DNA from 4 places in the Sphaerisporangium siamense genome. Region 1 is predicted to be linked to each of the others. Evidence: predicted binding sites of a transcription regulator. Region 1 holds the regulator's gene; each other region holds the start of a gene.
What was found. The regulator LexA, encoded in region 1, represses DNA repair genes until DNA is damaged. The targets are predictions, from matches to a motif close to TCGAACANNTGTTCGA.

Region 1 (4,659 bases):
GAACTCCTCGATGTCGGGGTGGTCGACGTCGAGGACGACCATCTTGGCCGCCCGGCGGGTGGCCCCGCCCGACTTGATGGTGCCCGCGGAGGCGTCGGCGCCGCGCATGAACGACACCGGGCCGCTGGCGGTGCCTCCACTGGACAGGAGCTCCTTGCTGGAGCGGATGCGGGAGAGGTTGACCCCCGACCCGGACCCGCCCTTGAAGATGATGCCCTCCTCCTTGTACCACTCCAGGATGGACTCCATCTGGTCGTCCACGGCGAGGATGAAGCACGCCGAGACCTGCTGCGGGGAGGCGGTGCCGACGTTGAACCAGACCGGCGAGTTGAAGCTGAAGATCTGGTGGATCAGCGCGTGCTTCAGCTCGTGGTCGAAGATCTCGGCGTCCTCCTCGGTGGCGAAGTAGCCGTTCTCGCGGCCGGTGCGCGTGTAGACGCCCACGACCCGGTCGACGAGCTGGCGCAGGCCGGTCTCGCGCTGCGGGGTGCCCACGGCCCCGCGGAAGTACTTCGTGGTGACGATGTTGGCGGCGTTGACCGACCAGAAGTCGGGGAACTCGACGTCCCGCTGCTCGAAGTTGATCGAGCCGTCCCGCCAGTTGGTCATGACGACGTCACGGCGCTCCCAGCGCACCTGGTCGTACGGGTGCACGCCGGGCGTGGTGTGGATGCGCCTGACCTTCAGGCCCTTGGAGGCCCGCTTGCCCCCGCGCCCCACTGAACCGCTCACCGTCTCCGTCATGATCTTTCCCCTTCCGGGACCCCGTGGAGCCCTAATGTCGGAACACATCCGCGCGCCGCGCACATCCCCCGGCGCCGGCGCCCGGCGAGTTCGTCGGCGTGCGACGGCCTTCGGACTCCCCGGGCGTGTTGGTCGTGTCTGAAGTGGTCAGTCTTGGTCCGCGCCCCGCGAGGCGCGCAGTTGCTCGATCTCTTCCTCGAAGTCGGCGAGGGTCTCGAAGCCGCGGTAGACGGAGGCGAACCGCAGGTAGGCGACCTCGTCGAGCTCGCGCAGCGGCCCGAGGATCGCCAGGCCGACCTGGTGGGAGGGGATCTCGGCCGAACCCGTCGCGCGGATGCTCTCCTCGACGCGCTGCCCGAGCTGCGCGAGGGAGTCCTCGCCGACGGGACGGCCCTGGCAGGCGCGGCGCACCCCGGCGATGACCTTGTCCCGGGAGAACGCCTCGGTCACGCCGCTGCGTTTGCTCACCATCAGCAACACCGTCTCCTGGGTGGTGAACCGGCGCCCGCATTGGGAGCACGTGCGGCGCCGCCTGATCGCCGCGCCGTCCTCGGTCGACCGGCTGTCGATCACCCTGGTGTCTGGATGACGACAGAATGGGCAATGCACGTGTCGCCTCCCTTTTCTCGCGATTCCCCACCGGTTACCCGGCCGGACCCCCGTGAATGCGGCCCCCCGGAGGGTCGATCCCGGGGAAAATCCGCCCCATGTTTCCGTATTCGCCCCACGCTCGCGAGCCCATTCCGGATTAACCGAAATAGGCATGCGCGCGCACTGCGGGTGCTCACAGTGCGCCCACGGAAACACAACCTATGGGCAACCGACAACGGTGTAACTACTAGATGTTGTGGTCCAACCGTAGGAGGGCCGCACCATGAACGCAAGTCGGCGGGGCCCCGGATCGCGAACCCCCCGCCGATCAGGGGGAACGGCCCCCGCCCCGGCGTGTCGCGCCCGTGCGGGGCCTCCGGCGCCGCGCCCGGCCCCGGAGCGCCCGAGAAGGGACGCATCAGACCGAGATCGCTCATGTGATCGACTTTCCCGCCTCACCAGCGTAAGATCGCGAAAGTCGAACACGATATCGATCGAACTCCCGTACGATGTCATGCGCCGACCGGCGACCACGTTCGGATTATCTCGAACAGTTGTTTGATGACGATCTTGAACGGCGTTATTGTCGCTGTGTGCGACATCGGGAACACGGACGGGCAGCCGGCCGGGCGGGCATGGCGTTGAGGTGGCGGCGCGTCCGAGGGTGCCCGGCGAGGAGGAGTTGACTATGAACGAGCAAGACGAGAGCGGCGCGGTCGTCACCGACCTCGCGGTGCGCAGGCGTGACTCCCTGGGCCTCACCCCGAGGCAGCGCAAGATCCTTGAGGTGATCCGCGATTCGGTGCAGCAGCGCGGCTATCCGCCGTCGATGCGCGAGATCGGCGAGGCGGTCCAGCTGACCAGCACCTCCAGTGTCTCCCACCAGCTCACCGCGCTGCAGCGCAAGGGCTACCTGCGCCGTGACCCGCACCGTCCGCGCGCGCTGGAGGTCCGCCTGCCCGGGGAGCCCGCGCTCTGGGTCGACCCGGTCGGCCCCGGCGAGGAGGAGCCTTTGGTGACCCGCCCCACGGCCGCGTTCGTGCCGCTGGTGGGCCGCATCGCCGCCGGTGGCCCCATCCTGGCCGAGGAGCGCGTCGAGGACGTCTTCGCGCTGCCCAAGCAGCTCGTGGGCGAGGGCACGCTGTTCCTGCTCCAGGTCTCCGGTGACTCCATGATCGACGCCGCCATCGCCGACGGCGACTGGGTGGTCGTGCGTCAGCAGCCGGTGGCCGACAACGGCGACATCGTCGCGGCCATGATCGACGGCGAGGCCACCGTGAAGACCTTCAAGCGCAAGGACGGCCACGTCTGGCTGGTCCCGCACAACCCCAACTACGACCCGATCCCCGGCGACGAGGCCACCGTCCTCGGCAAGGTGACCGCGGTCCTGCGCAAGCTCTGACCGGGCGAGCGGCGCCGCATCCGGCCGCTCGCCGGCGCCCACCGCCCGGGCGCGGCGAAGCCCACGAAACCGCCTGAGCGTCCCCACGGGGAACGTTCAGGCGGTTTCGCATGCCGTCCGGCAGGCCCCCGCGGGGCTCAGGGGACGATGTTGACCAGCTTGGGCGCCCGCACGATCACCTTGCGCGGCGTCCCCGACAGGTACGGCCGCACCTTCTCGGAGGCCAGGGCCAGCTCCTGCAGCGCGGACTCCGAGATGGACGGCGAGACCTCCAGACGGTCGCGCACCTTGCCCGCCACCTGCACGACGCAGGTGACCGACTCCTGGACCAGCAGCGCCGGGTCGGCGGCGGGCCAGCCCGCCCGCGCGATCGTCGGGCCGTGGCCGAGCCGCTCCCAGCCCTCCTCGGCGGCGTACGGGGCGACCAGCGACAGCATGACGGCCAGCGTCTCGGCGGCCTCGCGCACGGCGGGGTCGGCGGCGCCGGGGCCGGAGTCGATGGCCCTGCGCGCCGCGCTGGTCAGTTCCATCATGCGGGCCACGGCCACGTTGAAGCGGGAGGACTCGACCAGGCGGGTGACCTCGTCGATCGTCCGGTGGGTGACCTTGCGCAGCTCCAGATCGCCGGAGGCGGGGTCCGCGCCGGGCGCCGAGGCCGCGCCCGCCTCGGCCACGACGCGGAACGCCCGGGCCAGGAACTTCTGCGACGCGGCCGGAGAGACGTCGGCCCAGTCGATGTCGTCCTCGGGCGGGCCGGCGAAGACCATGGTCAGCCGGACGGCGTCCACCCCGAAGTCGTCGATCTGCTCCCCCAGGTCGACGCCGTTGCCCAGGGACTTGGACATCGCCTTGCCCTGGTTGATGACCTGCCCCTGGTTGAGCAGGCGCAGGAACGGCTCGGGGAAGTCGACCATGCCCATGTCGTGCAGGACCTTGGTGAAGAACCGGGCGTACAGCAGGTGGAGCACGGCGTGCTCCACGCCGCCGACGTACTGGTCCACCGGGCCCCAGCGCCGGACGCGCTCGACGTCGAAGGGGCCGTCCTCGTAGCCGGGCGAGCAGTACCGCAGGAAGTACCACGAGGAGTCGACGAAGGTGTCCATGGTGTCGGTGTCGCGCCGCGCGGGGCCGCCGCACTTGGGGCAGTCCACCTCGACCCAGTCGGCGGCCCCGGCCAGCGGCGAGACGCCCTTGGGCGCCAGGGCCTCGCCGCGCAGGTCGGGCAGCGTGACCGGCAACTGGTCGTCGGGGACGGGGACCTCGCCGCAGTCGGGGCAGTGGATGATCGGGATGGGCGTGCCCCAGAAGCGCTGGCGCGACAGCAGCCAGTCGCGCAGCCGGAAGTTGACGGCGGCGGCGCCCGTGCCGCGTTCCTGGAGGATCTGGACGATGCGGGCGATGGCCTCGACCTTGGACAGGCCGTCCAGGGGCCCGGAGTTGACCAGGGTGCCCTCGCCTGGGGTGGCGGCGCCGGTCTCGGCGGGGTCGGGCAGGCCGGTCTCGACGACGACCCGCACGGGCAGGCCGAACTTCAGGGCGAAGTCCAGGTCGCGCTGGTCGTGGGCGGGCACGGCCATGATCGCGCCGTGGCCGTAGTCGGACAGGACGTAGTCGGCGGCCCACACCGGGATGCGCTCGCCGTTGACGGGGTTGACGGCGTGGCGCCCGAGGAAGACGCCGGTCTTCTCCTTGTCGGTGGCCAGGCGCTCGATGTCGCTCAGCTTGGCGACCTCGGCCTGGTAGGCGCGCAGCGCGGGCAGCTGCTCGGGCGCGCAGATCTCTTCGGCCAGCGCCGCGTCCGCGGCGACCACGAAGAACGTGGCGCCGTACAGGGTGTCGGGGCGGGTGGTGTAGACGGTGACCGGCTCGTCGCGGCCCTCGATCTCGAAGCGGACGTCGGCGCCCTCGGAGCGGCCGATCCA
Region 2 (4,659 bases), 2.0 Mb from region 1:
GGGCGGGCGCGGTCGCGGGACGGCCCTGCCCGGGCGGCGCCTCCGCCGCGTCACGCCGCGCGCCGGGCCGCGTTCCGTCCGCGCGCCGCTCTCGGGCCCGGTTGTGCGCCGTCCCTTCTGTGCCGCGGCTGTGCGCCGGCGCCGCAGCGAGCAGGGGGGGGCGGGCGCGCGGTCCCGGCCTCGGGTGGCGGCCGGGGGCCGGCGCCCGGGGAGGTCAGCGGGTCTCGTCGGCCCGGACCTCGCGCTTGTCGTCGTCCTCGCGTTTATCCTGTCTGGTCTCGCGCGTGGCCTTGATGGACGCCTTCTTGGCCTTTCCAGTGGCCTTGGTGGACTTCTTCCGCGTTCCGGCCATGGTTTCCCCCGTATGGCTGAGTCGCTATTGGCTGACAATGCGCCATATAGGCAGCATCGCCGCGTTAAATACCCATCGCCGGAGTGAACCACCCATATGCCGCTTTCTTTCGGGCCGTCAGAGCAGGGTCAGCTGCTCCGGCCCGGCGGAGGCCGGCGGCCCGGGCGGGGCGCCCCGCGAGGAGGAGGACGATCGGCCGCCGAGCCCGCACGCCTCGGCCAGCTCGCGGACCTGCCCGGCGACGCGCTGCTGGTAGGCCTTCGGCGCATAGGCGCCCCGGCCGTACAACTCCTGGTAGCGCGGCACCAGGCCGGGATGCTCGCGGGCGAGCCAGGCCATGAACCACTCGCGCGCCCCCGGCCGCAGGTGCAGCACGATGGGGGTGACGCCGGTGGCCCCGGCCTCGGCGATGGCCCGCACCGTGCGGGCCAGCCGGGCGGGGGAGTCCGACAGGTAGGGCAGGATCGGCGCCATCAGCACCGAGCACCGCAGCCCCCGGGCCGCCAGGGTGGCGCAGACCTCCAGGCGGCGGGACGGACGGGGCGTGCCGGGCTCGACCGCCCGCCACAGCTCGTCGTCGGTGAACCCCACCGACACCGCGGTGCCGACGTCGGTGACCTCGGCGGCCTCGGCCAGCAATTCCAGGTCGCGCAGGATCAGCGCGCCCTTGGTGAGGATGGAGAAGGGGTTGCGGAAGTCGCGCAGCGCGGCGAGGACGCCCGGCATCAGCCGGTAGCGGCCTTCGGCGCGCTGGTAGCAGTCGACGTTGGTGCCCATGGCGATCGGGTGGCCGCCCCAGCGCGGCGCGGCCAGCTCGCGGCGGGCCAGTTCGGCCGCGTTCACCTTCACCACGATCTTGGAGTCGAAGTCGCGCCCGGAGTCCATTTCGAGGTACTCGTGGCTGCGGCGGGCGAAGCAGTACACGCAGGCGTGGCTGCAGCCGCGGTAGGGGTTGATCGTCCACTGGAAGGGGACGTGGCTGGCCGCCGGGACGCGGTTGATGATCGAGCGGGCCTGGACCTCGTAGAAGGTCATGCCGCGGAACTCGGGGGTGTCGAAGGTGGTGGCCACCGCGCCGCGGGGGATCAGCGGCACGGTCGGCGCCGCCTGCTCCGGCGGATCGGTCAGGCGCAAGTTGTCCCAGCGCATGACCTTGATTAGAACAGGCATTCGAGCGAGATCGCAACTCAGCGAAACGCCGGGCAAAAAGCGGACCACGGGAAGGCTAAAGATCTTCATCATGGGGAGGATCGTGCTCACACCGCTTGCGTCGCCGGGAGGTTCGGCATGGCCTGGTCGCAGGACGAGGAGCGCTTGCTCGCCCAGATCGAGAGTCATCTCACCGATGACGACCCCCGGCTGGCCGCCCGCCTGGAGTCGTTCAACGAGCGCGTCGTGCGCAAGGAGGCCGGCGACCGCAAGCGCGCCGCCCGCGCCGCCCGTGCCGCCGGCGCCGGCCGCCGGCGCAGGGGCCCGAGCAGGTCGACGATCATCATCCTGGTGAGCTGGATCCTGATCGCCACCCTCATCGCGACGTTGCTGATCATGGTGTTCCGCAACGAGGCGGCGGCCCTGCCGATGTGACGCCGGGGCGCGCCCCGGTCAGCGGCCGAGGCCGCGCAGGAAACGTGCCGCCACCGGCGCGGCGACCTCGCCGCCCATCCCTCCGGCCTCCACCACCACCGCGAAGGCCACCTCGCCGCGGAAACCGATGAACCACGCGTGGGAGTCCAGCTTGGGCCCGGTGCCGAACTCGGCGGTGCCGGTCTTGCCGACGGTGCCCGCGGGCAGCCCCGCACGCTTGGCCGTCCCCTTGGTGACCACCGCGGCCATCATCGTGCGCAGATGCCCGGCCACGCCCGGCGGCAGCGGCTGCGGCGCGGCCTTCTGCGGCAGCGCGGGCACCAGCGTGGGCGGGCGCCAGGACCCGTCGGCCACCGCGGCGGCCACGGTGGCCATCACCAGCGGGCTGGCGGTGATGCGCCCCTGGCCGAAGGACTCGGCCGCCAGGTCGGCGAGGCCGGTCGGCGCGGGCATGCTGCCCCGGGTCGCCGGGACGCCGATGTCCAGCGGCTGGTTGAAGCCCAGCCGCCCGGCGATGCGCTCCAGCCCGCCCTCGCCCAGGTGGCGGGCCGCAAGCGGCGCGAAGGTGGTGTTGCAGGAGTGGGCGTAGGAGTCCAGGAAGGACAGCGAGCCGAACGCCTCGTGGTCGGAGTTGCGGATCTCCAGCCCGCCCACGTTGACCTTCTTGGGGCAGGTGACCTTCTGCCCCGGAGTGACGCCCGCGGCGATCAGCCCCGCCGCGGTGACGGTCTTGAACGTCGACCCGGGAGGGTAGCGGCCGTCGAGCGCGCGGTTGAAGCCCCCGCGGTTGTTCACCACGGCCAGGATCTCGCCGCTGGAGGGCCGGATCGCCACCAGGGAGGCGGGCTTGGGCAGGTCGCGCACCGCGGCGACCGCGGCCCGCTGCGCCCGCGGGTCCAGGCTGGTGCGCACCGGCCGCCCTGGGGAGCCTTCGATGGTGGTCAGCGTCCGCGAAGCCTTCTTGGCGCCGTCGGTGACCACGACCTGCGTGGCGGGCGTCCCGGCGAGCTGCTCCTGGAAGGTCTGCTGCAGGCCCGCCCTGCCGATCGCGTCGCCCGGCCGGTAGGGCGCGCCGAGCTTGGCGACGTCCTTGGCGGTGGCCTTGTCCAGGTAGCCGACGAGCTGCTGCACCGAGCCGCCCGCGGAGGGCCCGTCGATGCGGGCGCCGGAGGAGTCCGCGATCGGCGCGCGCTCGGGCCAGGTGGTCTTCAGGTCCAGGTGGGTGGCGGCGGTGAGCGCGGGGTGCACCGCGGCCGGCGTCCAGGCGACCTTCCACTGGCGGTCCTTCACCACCAGGTCCAGCGCGCCGGTGTAGGTCCACCGGCCGGTGTCCTTCAACGCCAGGGTGGCGGTGTAGGCGGCGGTCGCGCGGTCGTCCCCGGCCGGGGCGACCCGGCCGAGGCGCACGCCGGTGCGCGACACCCCGAGATTCTTCGCCACCTCGGCGTACAGGGCGTCGAAGCCGCTCGCCGGCGCGGCCAGGTCGGCCTTCATGGCGGCCAGGTCGCCGCGCTCCCAGGCGGCGGCGAAGTGGCGCGCGGTCTCCTGCGCGCTTCCCTTGGTGCGCAGGACGTAGTAGGCGCCTCCGGCGGCGGCGCCCGCGACCACGACGGCCGCGACGGACGTGATCGCGATGATACGGCCGCGCCGCACGTTACCCCCGATGTCTCGACGTCCTGCCGAGCTTAGCGCGGGCCGCCCGGCCCCCGCCGGGAATCGAGGCTGGTCACCGCCCCGCCGGTGGATCTTCGCACGTGGCGGCGGCCCGTTTCGCGCGGCCGGCACGGCACGGGGCCGGGCGCGCACGCCCGGTGAGCGGCGGCGCTCCGGCCGCGAACGGACCGCGCCCGGGCGGCGGGCGAGCGGCGTTCAGGCGGCGCGCCGCGGCGCCTCCCTGCGGGCGTAGGCGGGGACGTACTGCTGGCCCGACAGCCGCTGGATGGCCTTCATCACCTCGTCGGTGACCGCCCGGCGGTCCTGCGCGCGGCCCGGGTCGCCGGTGAAGGTGAGCGGCTCGCCGATGCGCACGCCGATGCGCGCGATGCGCGGCAGTGCGGCCCCCGGCGGCAGGACGCGGTCGGTGTTGACCATGGCCACCGGGATCACCGGCACCCCGGCGGTCAGCGCCAGCCACGCCACGCCGATCTTCCCCCGGTACAGCCGCCCGTCGGGGGAGCGGGTGCCCTCGGGGTAGATGCCGAACAGCTCGCCGCTGTCGAGCACCCGCAGCGCGGTGTCCAGCATGGCCTGCGCCGCGGCGGCGCTCTCGCGGTCGATGGCGACCTGCCCGGTGCCGCGCATGACCATCGCCATCAGCCGGTTTCCGGTGAAGTACTCCGACTTGGCGACGAAGGTGACCTGGCGCGGCAGCATCGCGGGGAGGAACACCGAGTCCAGGATGGACAGGTGGTTGGAGGCCAGGAGCGCCGCGCCGGCGGCGGGGACGTGCTCGGCCCCGGTGACCTCGGGGCGCCACAGCAGCCGAAGGAAGGGGCGGCTGGCGATCTTCATGATGTGGTACAGCACGTGCTCTCCCGGTGTGCGAACGGCAATGACCACCATACGGCTCGCCAGGGCAACGATGCGTTACGGAGTGTTACGGGTGTGCACAAACTGTCACGACGCGTGGTGAGACGACCGAAGGCCGCCCCTATGACCGGGGTGAGGGACGGCGTGGCGGGAAACGAAGAGCCCCCGCGGGACGCGCCCGCGGGGGCTCTTCG
Region 3 (4,659 bases), 1.2 Mb from region 1:
GCCTGCGCCCCGAACGCGTCCGGCGGCGGGGTGAGCCCCAGGTGGGACCAGGCCGCGGCGGTGGCGACCCGCCCCCGGGGCGTGCGGGCGAGCAGGCCCTGGCGCACGAGGAAGGGTTCGGCGACGACCTCGACGGTCTCGGGCTCCTCCCCCACCGCGACCGCCAGCGTGGACAGCCCGACGGGGCCGCCGCCGAACTTGCGCAGCAGCGCCCCGAGGACGGCGCGGTCGAGCCGGTCGAGCCCCTCGGCGTCGACCTCGTACAGGTTGAGCGCGGCCGAGGCGATGTCGCGGGTGATCACGCCGTCGGTGCGGACCTCGGCGAAGTCGCGGACCCGCCGCAGCAGGCGGTTGGCGATGCGGGGCGTGCCGCGCGAGCGGCGGGCGATCTCGTGGGCCGCCTCCTCGGGCAGGCGCAGGGCGAGCAGGCCCGCCGAGCGGCGCAGGACCTGCTCCAGCTCCTCGACGTCGTAGAAGTCCATGTGGGCCACGAAGCCGAACCGGTCGCGCAGGGGGGCGGGCAGCAGGCCCGCGCGGGTGGTGGCGCCGACCAGGGTGAACGGCGCGATCTCCAAGGGGATGGCGGTGGCGCCGGGGCCCTTGCCGACCACGATGTCGACGCGGAAGTCCTCCATGGCGAGGTACAGCATCTCCTCGGCGGGCCGGGACATGCGGTGGATCTCGTCGATGAACAGCACCTCCCCCTCCGACAACGTGGAGAGGATGGCGGCGAGGTCGCCCGCGCGCTCCAGGGCGGGGCCGGAGGTCAGCCGCAGGGGCATGCCCAGCTCCGCGGCGATGATCATGGCGAGTGTGGTCTTGCCGAGGCCCGGCGAGCCGCTCATGAGGACGTGGTCCGGCGGGCGGTCGCGGCGCAGCGCGCTTTCGAGCACCAGCGAGAGCTGCTCGCGCACGCGGGTCTGGCCGATGAACTCGGCCAGCCGCTTGGGGCGCAGCGCGGACTCGATCGCCCGCTCGTCCCCCTCGGCGTCGGGGGACACCAGATCTCTCTCCAGGCTCATCGCGGGCCCCTATCGCACGCTCAGGGCCCGCAGGGCCGCCTTCAGGAGGGTGGCGACCGACGGCTCCCGGCCGGCGGCCTCGTCGGCGTCCGCCTGGGGCGCGACGACGGCGACGGCCTCGTCGGCGTCCTTGGAGGAGTACCCGAGCCCGACCAGGCCGGAGTGGACCTGGTCGCGCCACGCCTGCCTGCGGGCGCGCCCGTTGAGCGCGGCGTCGACCGCCTCGTCCGGCGTGCCGAGCTTGTCCTTCAGCTCCAGGATGATGCGCTGGGCCCCCTTCTGGCCGATGCCCGGCACCATGGTCAGCGCCTTGACGTCGGCGCTCGCCACCGCCACCCGCAGGGCGTTCGGCGTGTGGACGGCGAGCATGGCCAGCGCCAGCCTGGGGCCGACCCCGGAGGCGGTCTGGAGCATCTCGAAGACCGTGCGCTCGTCGTCGGTGGCGAAGCCGTAGAGCGTGAGGGAGTCCTCGCGGACCACCAGGGAGGTGGCGAGCCTGGCCTCCTCGCCGGCGCGCAGCGACGCGAGCGTCGCCGGGGTGCAGTGGACCAGGACGCCGACGCCGCCGACCTCCACCACGGCGGAGTCGGGGGCGAGGCCGGCGACGCGCCCGGAGACGGAGGCGATCACGGGGCGGTTCCCTTCGCGGGCACGGCGGCGGGCCTGGCCTTGGCGAGGGCCGCGGCCAGGCGGTTCTGGGTTCCGCCGCGCCAGATGTGGCAGATGGCGAGCGCGAGCGCGTCGGCGGCGTCGGCCGGTTTCGGCATGGCGTCGAGGCGGAGCAGGCGGGTGACCATGGTGCCGACCTGGGCCTTGTCGGCGTTGCCGTACCCGGTGATGGCGGCCTTGACCTCGGAAGGGGTGTGCAGCGCGACGGGCAGGCCGCGGCGCGCGGCGCACAGGATGGCCACGGCGGACGCCTGGGCGGTGCCCATGACGGTGCGCAGGTTGCTCTGGCTGAAGACGCGCTCGACGGCGACCGCGTCGGGCCTGACCTCGTCGAGCCAGCGTTCGATCTCGACCTCGATGGCGGCCAGGCGCGCGCCGATGTCGTCGCCCGCGGGGGTGCGCGCGACACCGACCTTGACGAGGGTGAGCGGCGCGCCCGCGCGGCCCACGACGGCGCCGAGGCCGCACCGGGTGAGGCCGGGATCGACCCCCATGACCCTCAGCTCCGGTAGCCGCACCGGCACGCCTCCCCAAGAACGCCGAACATCTGTTCGGCCCCGAACTCTACTCCGGCCGCCGCGGCCGCGCACCCTCCGACACACCGGGCCGCCCCGGGCCTGTCACGCCGCGGTCAGAAGTAGTCGATCATGTAGGGCTTGGCGGCGAAGGCGCAGGCGAGCAGGTCGTCGGTCGCGGGCGTGCCGCCCGTCACCAGCCCGGCGCGGCGCAGGGCGCTCACCCCGACGCCCGCGAACAGGGCCGACAGGCCGCCGACGGTGAGCCGGGTGACCTCCGCACCGGGCCGGCCCGGCCCGCCGGAAAGCGGGCCCACGCGGACGGCCTCGCCGCGGCCCGAGGCGACCGACAGGCGCCAGGCGCCGGAGTTCGCGGGACGCCGCGGGTCGCTCACCTCGACGACGGCGTCCAGCGCGGCCCCGGCCGGGTATCCGCGCCCGGCCACGGCGGCGGGCAGGTCGATGATCCGGAGCATCCACCCCGTGCGTTCGACGGTGTCGGTGGAGCGGTCGCGCGCCAGCCACAGCATGGGGTCGTCCGGCTCGACGGTCGCCGTCACCGTGGCGGCCACCGAGGAGGCGCTGCCGGCCAGCGACCACAGGGCGCGCGCCGTGGCCTCGGAGCCGGCCACGAGGTTGTCCACGTCGAGCCCGTCGCCGTCCCAGCGGTACAGCAGGAACCCGTCGGCGGCGAGATAGGCGAAGTCGTCGTCGTCCTCCAGCCAGAGGCGCAGCACCCGCTCCTCCTCGACCACGGGGCCGCAGGCCCGGGTGGCGGCGTGCAGACGCCCGAGCAGGGCCCGGATCTCGGCGGCGTCGCCGGGCCCGGCGCGCCGCACCGCGACGGCGGTGTCGCGGGGGGCGAGCGCCCGCAGGCTCTCGGCGGGCACGGTGACGCGCAGGCGGGCGCCCGCGTGCTCCCAGCCCGCGCCGCGGTACAGCGGCGTGGTGGTGGGGTACAGCGCCGAGACCGCGTGGCCGAGCTCGGCGCAGCGCTCGATGGTGGCCCGCATCAGCAGGCCGCCGACCCCGCGCCCGCGGTCCTCGGGCGCGACGGTGACGCCCGCGATGCCGCCCATCGAGAGCGGGCGGCCGTGCCACCACTGCTCGTAGTGGTTGATCCGGCTGGTGGCGACGAGCCGCCCCCCGTCGAAGGCGCCGAGGTAGCGGCCCTCGGGGAGGGCCGGGGCGACCAGGGAACGCCATGTGGCGACGCTGCTCGCGGACAGGGGGCCGAACGCCCGCTTGCGGTTGTCCAGCACGGCGTCCAGGTCGCCGGGCGTCAGGTCACGGATCTGCACAACGGACAAACCTAGGCGAAGCCCACCTAACCGGGCGAACCGATTTCCGACTCAGTCCAGCTTGGCGAGGACGTCGTCGCTGACGTCGAAGTTGGCGTAGACGTTCTGCACGTCGTCGCTGTCCTCCAGCGCGTCGATCAGGCGGAACACCTTGCGCGCGCCGTCCTCGTCCAGGGGGACGCTCAGCGTGGGCAGGAAGCTGCTCTCGGCCGAGTCGTAGTCGATGCCGGCCTCCTGCAACGCCTTGCGGACCGGCACCAGGTCGCCGGCCTCGGACACGACCTCGAACGACTCGCCGAGGTCGTTGACCTCCTCGGCCCCGGCGTCCAGGACCGCGGTCAGCACGTCGTCCTCGCCCAGGCCGCCGCTCTTCGGGACGATGACGACGCCCTTGCGGTTGAACATGTAGGCCACCGAGCCGGGGTCGGCCATGGAACCGCCGTTGCGGGTCATGGCCACGCGGACCTCCGACGCCGCGCGGTTGCGGTTGTCGGTGAGGCATTCGATCAGCACGGCCACGCCGCCGGGCGCGTACCCCTCGTACATGATGGTCTGCCAGTCGGCGCCGCCGGCCTCCAGGCCGCCGCCGCGCTTGCGCGCGCGCTCGATGTTCTCGATCGGCACCGAGCTCTTGCGCGCCTTCTGGATGGCGTCGTAGAGGGTGGGGTTACCGTCCGCGTCCGGGCCGCCGGTGCGGGCCGCCACCTCGATGTTCTTGATGAGCTTGGCGAAAAGCTTGCCCCGCTTGGCGTCCAGCGCGGCCTTCTTGTGCTTCGTCGTCGCCCATTTGGAGTGGCCGGACATCGGCTAGAGCTCCCTCACCATCTCGACAAAATACGAATGAACCCGCGCGTCCCCGGTCAGCTCGGGGTGGAAGGACGTCGCGAGCAGAGGTCCCTGCCGGACCGCGACGATCCTATCCCCAGGCTCGGCCACCCCCAGCACCTCGACGTCCGGGCCCACGGAATCGACCCATGGGGCGCGGATGAAGACGGCGCGCAGCGGGCCGCGTCCCGCGAAATCCAAGGATGCCTCAAAAGAATCGATCTGGCGGCCGAAGGCGTTCCTGCGCACGACCATGTCGATGCCGCCGATCGTCTGCTGGCCCTCGATGCCGCCCTCGATCCGGTCGGCCAGCATGATCATGCCGGC
Region 4 (4,659 bases), 180 kb from region 1:
GCCGCAGCCCGTCCAGCGCGGGCACGATGACCAGCACCATCAGCGGGACGGAGAAGTACAGGTACACCAGCACCAGGCCCCAGAAGCTGTAGAGGTTCCAGCCGAGGTCGCCGAGGCCGAGGCGCGTGGTGAGCACGCCGGAGTTGCCGAGCGTGGCGATCCAGGCGAAGGCGAGCGGGACGCCGCCGAAGTTGGCGAGCACGCCCGAGGCGGTGAGCACCGCCTCGCGCAGGGCCCGCAGGCGCGAGGTGACCACGGCCTGGGCGAGGAAGGTGCCGAGCACGGCGCCGGCGACCGCGACGACGGCCGACAGCTTCACGCTGCTGAGCATCGCGGTGAGGTAGGCGCCTCGCAGGGACTCGGCCAGGTTGGCCGTGCTGGGGGCGCCGCCCGCGGTGAACGCGCCGCCGAGCAGCGCGGCGGCGGGGACGCCGAAGGCCAGGCCGGCGAAGACCAGCAGGGGCAGTGCCCCGGTCCAGCCGGCGGAGCGGGTGCGGGCCCTGCCGCCGCCCTCGCCCCTGCTCTTCAGGGGGAGGGCGGCGGGGGCCGCAGAGGTGGTCTCGATCATCGGCGGGTCAGCCGGAGACCGCCGCGCCCCAGCCCGCGGCGAGGACTTCCTTGGCCTTGGTGACCTGCGCGTCGGTCGGGAACTCGGGGGTGCCCTCGACCTTCGGCAGCTTGGCGACCAGCGCGGCGTCGGCGCTGCCGTCGGACTGCATGGACGGCAGGAGCACGGGGCGGGCGTACCCCTTCAGCCAGAGGTTCTGGCCTTCGGTGCTGTAGAGGAACTCCTCCCACAGGCGGGCGGCGGCCGGGTGGGGGGCCCACTTGTTGATCGCCTGCGCGTAGAAGTTGGCGTACTTGCCGTCGGCCGGGACGGTGACCTTCCAGTCCACGCCCTTGGCGGCGAACTGGTCGGTGTAGCCGGAGTTGAGGTAGTCCCAGTCGATGCTGATCGGCGTCTCGCCGTTCTGCACGGTCGCGGGGGTCGACTCGACGGGGTTGTAGTTGCCCGCCGCCTTGAGCTTCTTGAAGAAGTCGAGGCCAGGCTGGATGTCGTCGAAGGAGCCGCCGTCGGCCAGCGCGGCGGCGAACACGCCGGCGAACGCGGAGCCGGACTTGGTCGGGTTGCCGTTCATCGCGACCTTGCCCTTGTACTCGGGCTTGAGCAGGTCGGCGAAGGTCTGCGGGCAGGCCGGGATGCGCTTGGCGTCGCAGCCGATGGAGACGTAGCCGCCGTAGTCGTTGTACCAGTTGCCCTGGGCGTCCTTCTGCCCCTCGGGGATCTTGTCGAAGGACCGCACCTTGTACGGCGCGAACAGGCCCTCTCTGGCGCCGCTGAGGGCGAACGCCGTGCCGAGGTCGAGCACGTCGGGAGCGCGGTCCTGGCCCTTGCGGGTCTTGACGGCGTTGATCTCGTCCGCGCTGGAGCCGTCGGGGTTCTCGCTGTTGACCTTGATGCCGTACTTCTCGCCGAACGTCTTGATGATCTCCCCGTAGTTCGCCCAGTCCGGGGGCAGGGTGATGACGTTGAGCTGCCCCTCCTTCTTCGCCGCCTCGACGAGCTTGTCGAGGCCGCCGAGGTCGGCCGCGGAGGTCGCGGTCGCGGCGGAGTTCGCGGTGGAGGAGGAGGCACCGGTCTGCGCGCCGGTGGCCGGGGCGGACCCGCAGGCCGCGCCGAGAGAAGTCGCGACGGTAAGGACGGCGGCCAGGCCGACGATACGCGTTCGTGATGATTGCACGCTTGCTCCCACTTTCGGAGGTTGTGGGATGAACGTAGAAGAGCAGGGACAACGGCTCGCGACTACTTCCCGGCGCGCGGGTTTCTTCGTGTGAACAGCTGGTGACATGGTTCCGGCCCGCCGGGGCGATCGTGACCGGACGATGACGTGCCCGCGGCCTGTGGTGATTTGCCCTCCGGGGCTCTGGGAACGTATGTTCGAAGTAGCACCACCCGCCTTCCCCCGGGTGCTCCAAGTTCCAGAGGCCCAGGGAGAAGAAGCGCCATTGAGCAGAATCTACGGCGATCCCATCGAGGTGTGGACGCGCGACGGCGAGCCCGCCCGCTTCGTGTGGCGCGACCGGCTCTACGTCGTCCGCCGCGCCCTCGACCACTGGGTGACCTCCCGCGAGTGGTGGAAGATCTCCGAGACCGACCCGGGTGAGCGCCGCTTCTGGCGGGTGGAGGCCAGCCCCGGCGGAGACACCGGCACCTACGAGCTGCGCTTCGACACCGCGAGCGGCGGCTGGCTGCTGCTGAGGGCGTGGGACTGATGTTCGCCCACCTCCACGTCGCCTCCGCCTACTCCCTGCGGTACGGCTCCGCCTTCCCCAAGGACCTGGTCGCCCGCGCGGCCGGGCACGGCATGGACATCCTCGCGCTGACCGACCGCGACGGCCTGTACGGCGCGGTCAAGCACGTCCAGGCGTGCTTCGAGGCCGGCCTGCGGCCCGTCGTCGGCGTCGACCTGCTCCTGGACGGTTCCCCGGGCGACGACGGCGACGGCGACAGAGTCACCGTGCTGGCCAGGGCGGACGGCTGGGCGCACCTGTGCCGTCTCACCACCGCCGCCCACCACGCGGGGGAGCGCGGCGAGCCCCGCCTCACCCGCGAGCTGGCCGGCCGCCACGCCGACGGGCTGCTGGTCATGCTCGGCCCCCGCTCCGACGTGGGCCGCGCCGTGGCCGGGCGCCGCGACGGCCGGGCGCGCGAGCTGCTCGCCGCCTGGCGGGCCGCCGTCCCCGACGTGGTGGTCGAGGTCGTCGACCAGTTCGGGCACCGGGAGGCGAGCACCGCCGCGCGCATGATCGCCCTGGCCGAGTCGGCGGGCGTGCCCGCCGTGCTGACCAACGCCGTGCGCCACCTGGACCCGGGGGACTACCGCGTCGGCGACGTGCTGGACGCCGCGCGCAAGCTCGTCCCCCTGCACACGCGCCACCTGGAGCACTCCGCCTCCCACGCCTATCTCAAGAGCGGCGAGGAGATGGGGCGTGTGGCCCTGCGGATCTGCGGCGGCGACCAGGCCCGCGCGTCCCGGCTGCTCGCCCGCACGCGGGAGACCGCCGAGCGGTGCGCGCTGGACCCCTTGGAGGTCCTGGCGCTGCGCGGCGGGCGGGAGCGGCTCCACCTGCCCGAGGTCGACGGCGACGCCGTCCCCCTGCTGCGCGGCCGGTGCGAGGAGGGCCTGGTGGCCCGGGGGATGGAACGGTCCAGCGAGGCGCGCGAGCGGCTGGAAGACGAGCTGCGCGTGATCGAGGCGAAGCAGCTGTCCGGCTATTTCACGGTCGTCTCCGACATCACCGACATGATCCGCCGAATGGGCGTGCGCTGCGCGATCCGCGGCTCGGGCGCCGGCAGCCTGGTCAACTACCTCATCCGCATCGGCGAGGTGAACCCCCTCGAACACGGCCTCCTCATGGAGCGCTTCCTGTCCGAAGGCCGCAAAGGGCTGCCCGACATCGACGTGGACGTGGAGTCCGCGCGCCGCCTGGACTGCTACCGCGCCATCCTGGACCGCTACGGCGAGGACCGTGTCGCCTGCGTCTCCATGATGGAGACCTACCGCGCCCGCAGCGCCATCCGCGACGTCGGCGCCGCCATGGGCCTGCCCCCGCACGAGATCGACGTCATCGCCAAGGCGTTCCCGCACATCAGGGCCAGGCAGATCCGCGCCGCCCTGTCCGACCTTCCCGAACTGCGCGACAGCGGCCTCGGCGACCGCGCCCTGGCCACGATGTTCGAGCTCGCCGAAAAGCTGGACGGCCTGCCCCGGCACATCGCCCTGCACCCCTGCGGCGTGCTCGTCGGCAACTCCGGCCTGCGCGACCGCACCCCGGTCGAACGCAGCCTGCTGGAGTTCCCGATGAGCCAGTTCGACAAGGAGGACGTCGAGGAGGCCGGGCTGCTGAAGCTCGACGTGCTCGGCGTGCGCATGCAGTCGGCGATGGCGTACGCTCTCGGCGAGATCAGGCGGGTGGACGGCGAGGACGTCGACCTGGACCGGGGCGTCCCCCGGGACGACCGGGCGACCTACGACATGATCCGCACCGGGCACACGCTCGGCTGCTTCCAGATCGAGTCCCCCGGCCAGCGGGAACTGGTGTCCAAGCTGGAGCCCCGTACCATGCACGACCTGATCGTCGACATCTCGCTGTTCCGGCCGGGCCCGGTCAACTCCGACATGGTCACCCCTTACCTGGAGGCCAGGCACGGCTGGCGCGAGCCGTCCTACCCGCACCCGAGGCTCAGGCCCGCGCTGCGCGAGACCCACGGCGTCGTCATCTTCCACGAGCAGGTCCTGCGGGTCGTCGACGCCATGACCGGCTGCGGGCTGTCGGAGGCCGAGAGCGTCCGCCGCGCGCTGTCCTCGCCCGAAGGGCGCGAGGCGGTCCGCGCGTGGTGGGAGGGCGCGGTGCTCCCCGAGTTCGACCGCGAGACCACCGACCGCGCCTGGAAGGTGCTCGACGCGTTCGGCTCGTTCGGGTTCTGCAAGGCGCACGCCGCCGCGTTCGCGCTCCCCACCTACCAGTCGGCCTGGCTGAAACGCCACCACGCCGCCGCGTTCTTCGCCGGGGTGCTCACCCACGAACCGGGCATGTACCCCAACCGGGTCATCCTCGACGAGGCCCGCCAGTGCGGGGTGGCCGTCCTGCCCCTGG

Region 2: a site for LexA is predicted at 1,511-1,526, ahead of BJ982_RS27445 (Rv2578c family radical SAM protein). Genes of this name have one in related genera too.
Region 3: a site for LexA is predicted at 2,231-2,246, ahead of ruvC (crossover junction endodeoxyribonuclease RuvC). Genes of this name have one in related genera too.
Region 4: a site for LexA is predicted at 1,928-1,943, ahead of BJ982_RS17465 (DUF6504 family protein). Genes of this name have one in related genera too.

The regions. Positions count from the first base shown of each region.
Region 1 is NZ_JACHND010000001.1:3,994,563-3,999,221, reverse strand. It holds gene BJ982_RS18270 (vitamin B12-dependent ribonucleotide reductase) at 1-744, opposite strand, end outside; gene nrdR (transcriptional regulator NrdR) at 892-1,353, opposite strand; gene lexA (transcriptional repressor LexA) at 2,024-2,737, shown strand; gene leuS (leucine--tRNA ligase) at 2,875-4,659, opposite strand, start outside.
Region 2 is NZ_JACHND010000001.1:5,952,903-5,957,561, reverse strand. It holds gene BJ982_RS27450 (hypothetical protein) at 215-352, opposite strand; gene BJ982_RS27445 (Rv2578c family radical SAM protein) at 470-1,501, opposite strand; gene BJ982_RS27440 (DUF3040 domain-containing protein) at 1,640-1,936, shown strand; gene BJ982_RS27435 (penicillin-binding transpeptidase domain-containing protein) at 1,955-3,589, opposite strand; gene BJ982_RS27430 (lysophospholipid acyltransferase family protein) at 3,806-4,462, opposite strand.
Region 3 is NZ_JACHND010000001.1:5,213,424-5,218,082, reverse strand. It holds gene ruvB (Holliday junction branch migration DNA helicase RuvB) at 1-1,022, opposite strand, end outside; gene ruvA (Holliday junction branch migration protein RuvA) at 1,032-1,652, opposite strand; gene ruvC (crossover junction endodeoxyribonuclease RuvC) at 1,649-2,194, opposite strand; gene BJ982_RS24060 (GNAT family N-acetyltransferase) at 2,323-3,507, opposite strand; gene BJ982_RS24055 (YebC/PmpR family DNA-binding transcriptional regulator) at 3,559-4,311, opposite strand; gene pdxT (pyridoxal 5'-phosphate synthase glutaminase subunit PdxT) at 4,315-4,659, opposite strand, start outside.
Region 4 is NZ_JACHND010000001.1:3,816,146-3,820,804, forward strand. It holds gene BJ982_RS17455 (ABC transporter permease) at 1-568, opposite strand, end outside; gene BJ982_RS17460 (ABC transporter substrate-binding protein) at 576-1,742, opposite strand; gene BJ982_RS17465 (DUF6504 family protein) at 2,008-2,274, shown strand; gene BJ982_RS17470 (DNA polymerase III subunit alpha) at 2,274-4,659, shown strand, end outside.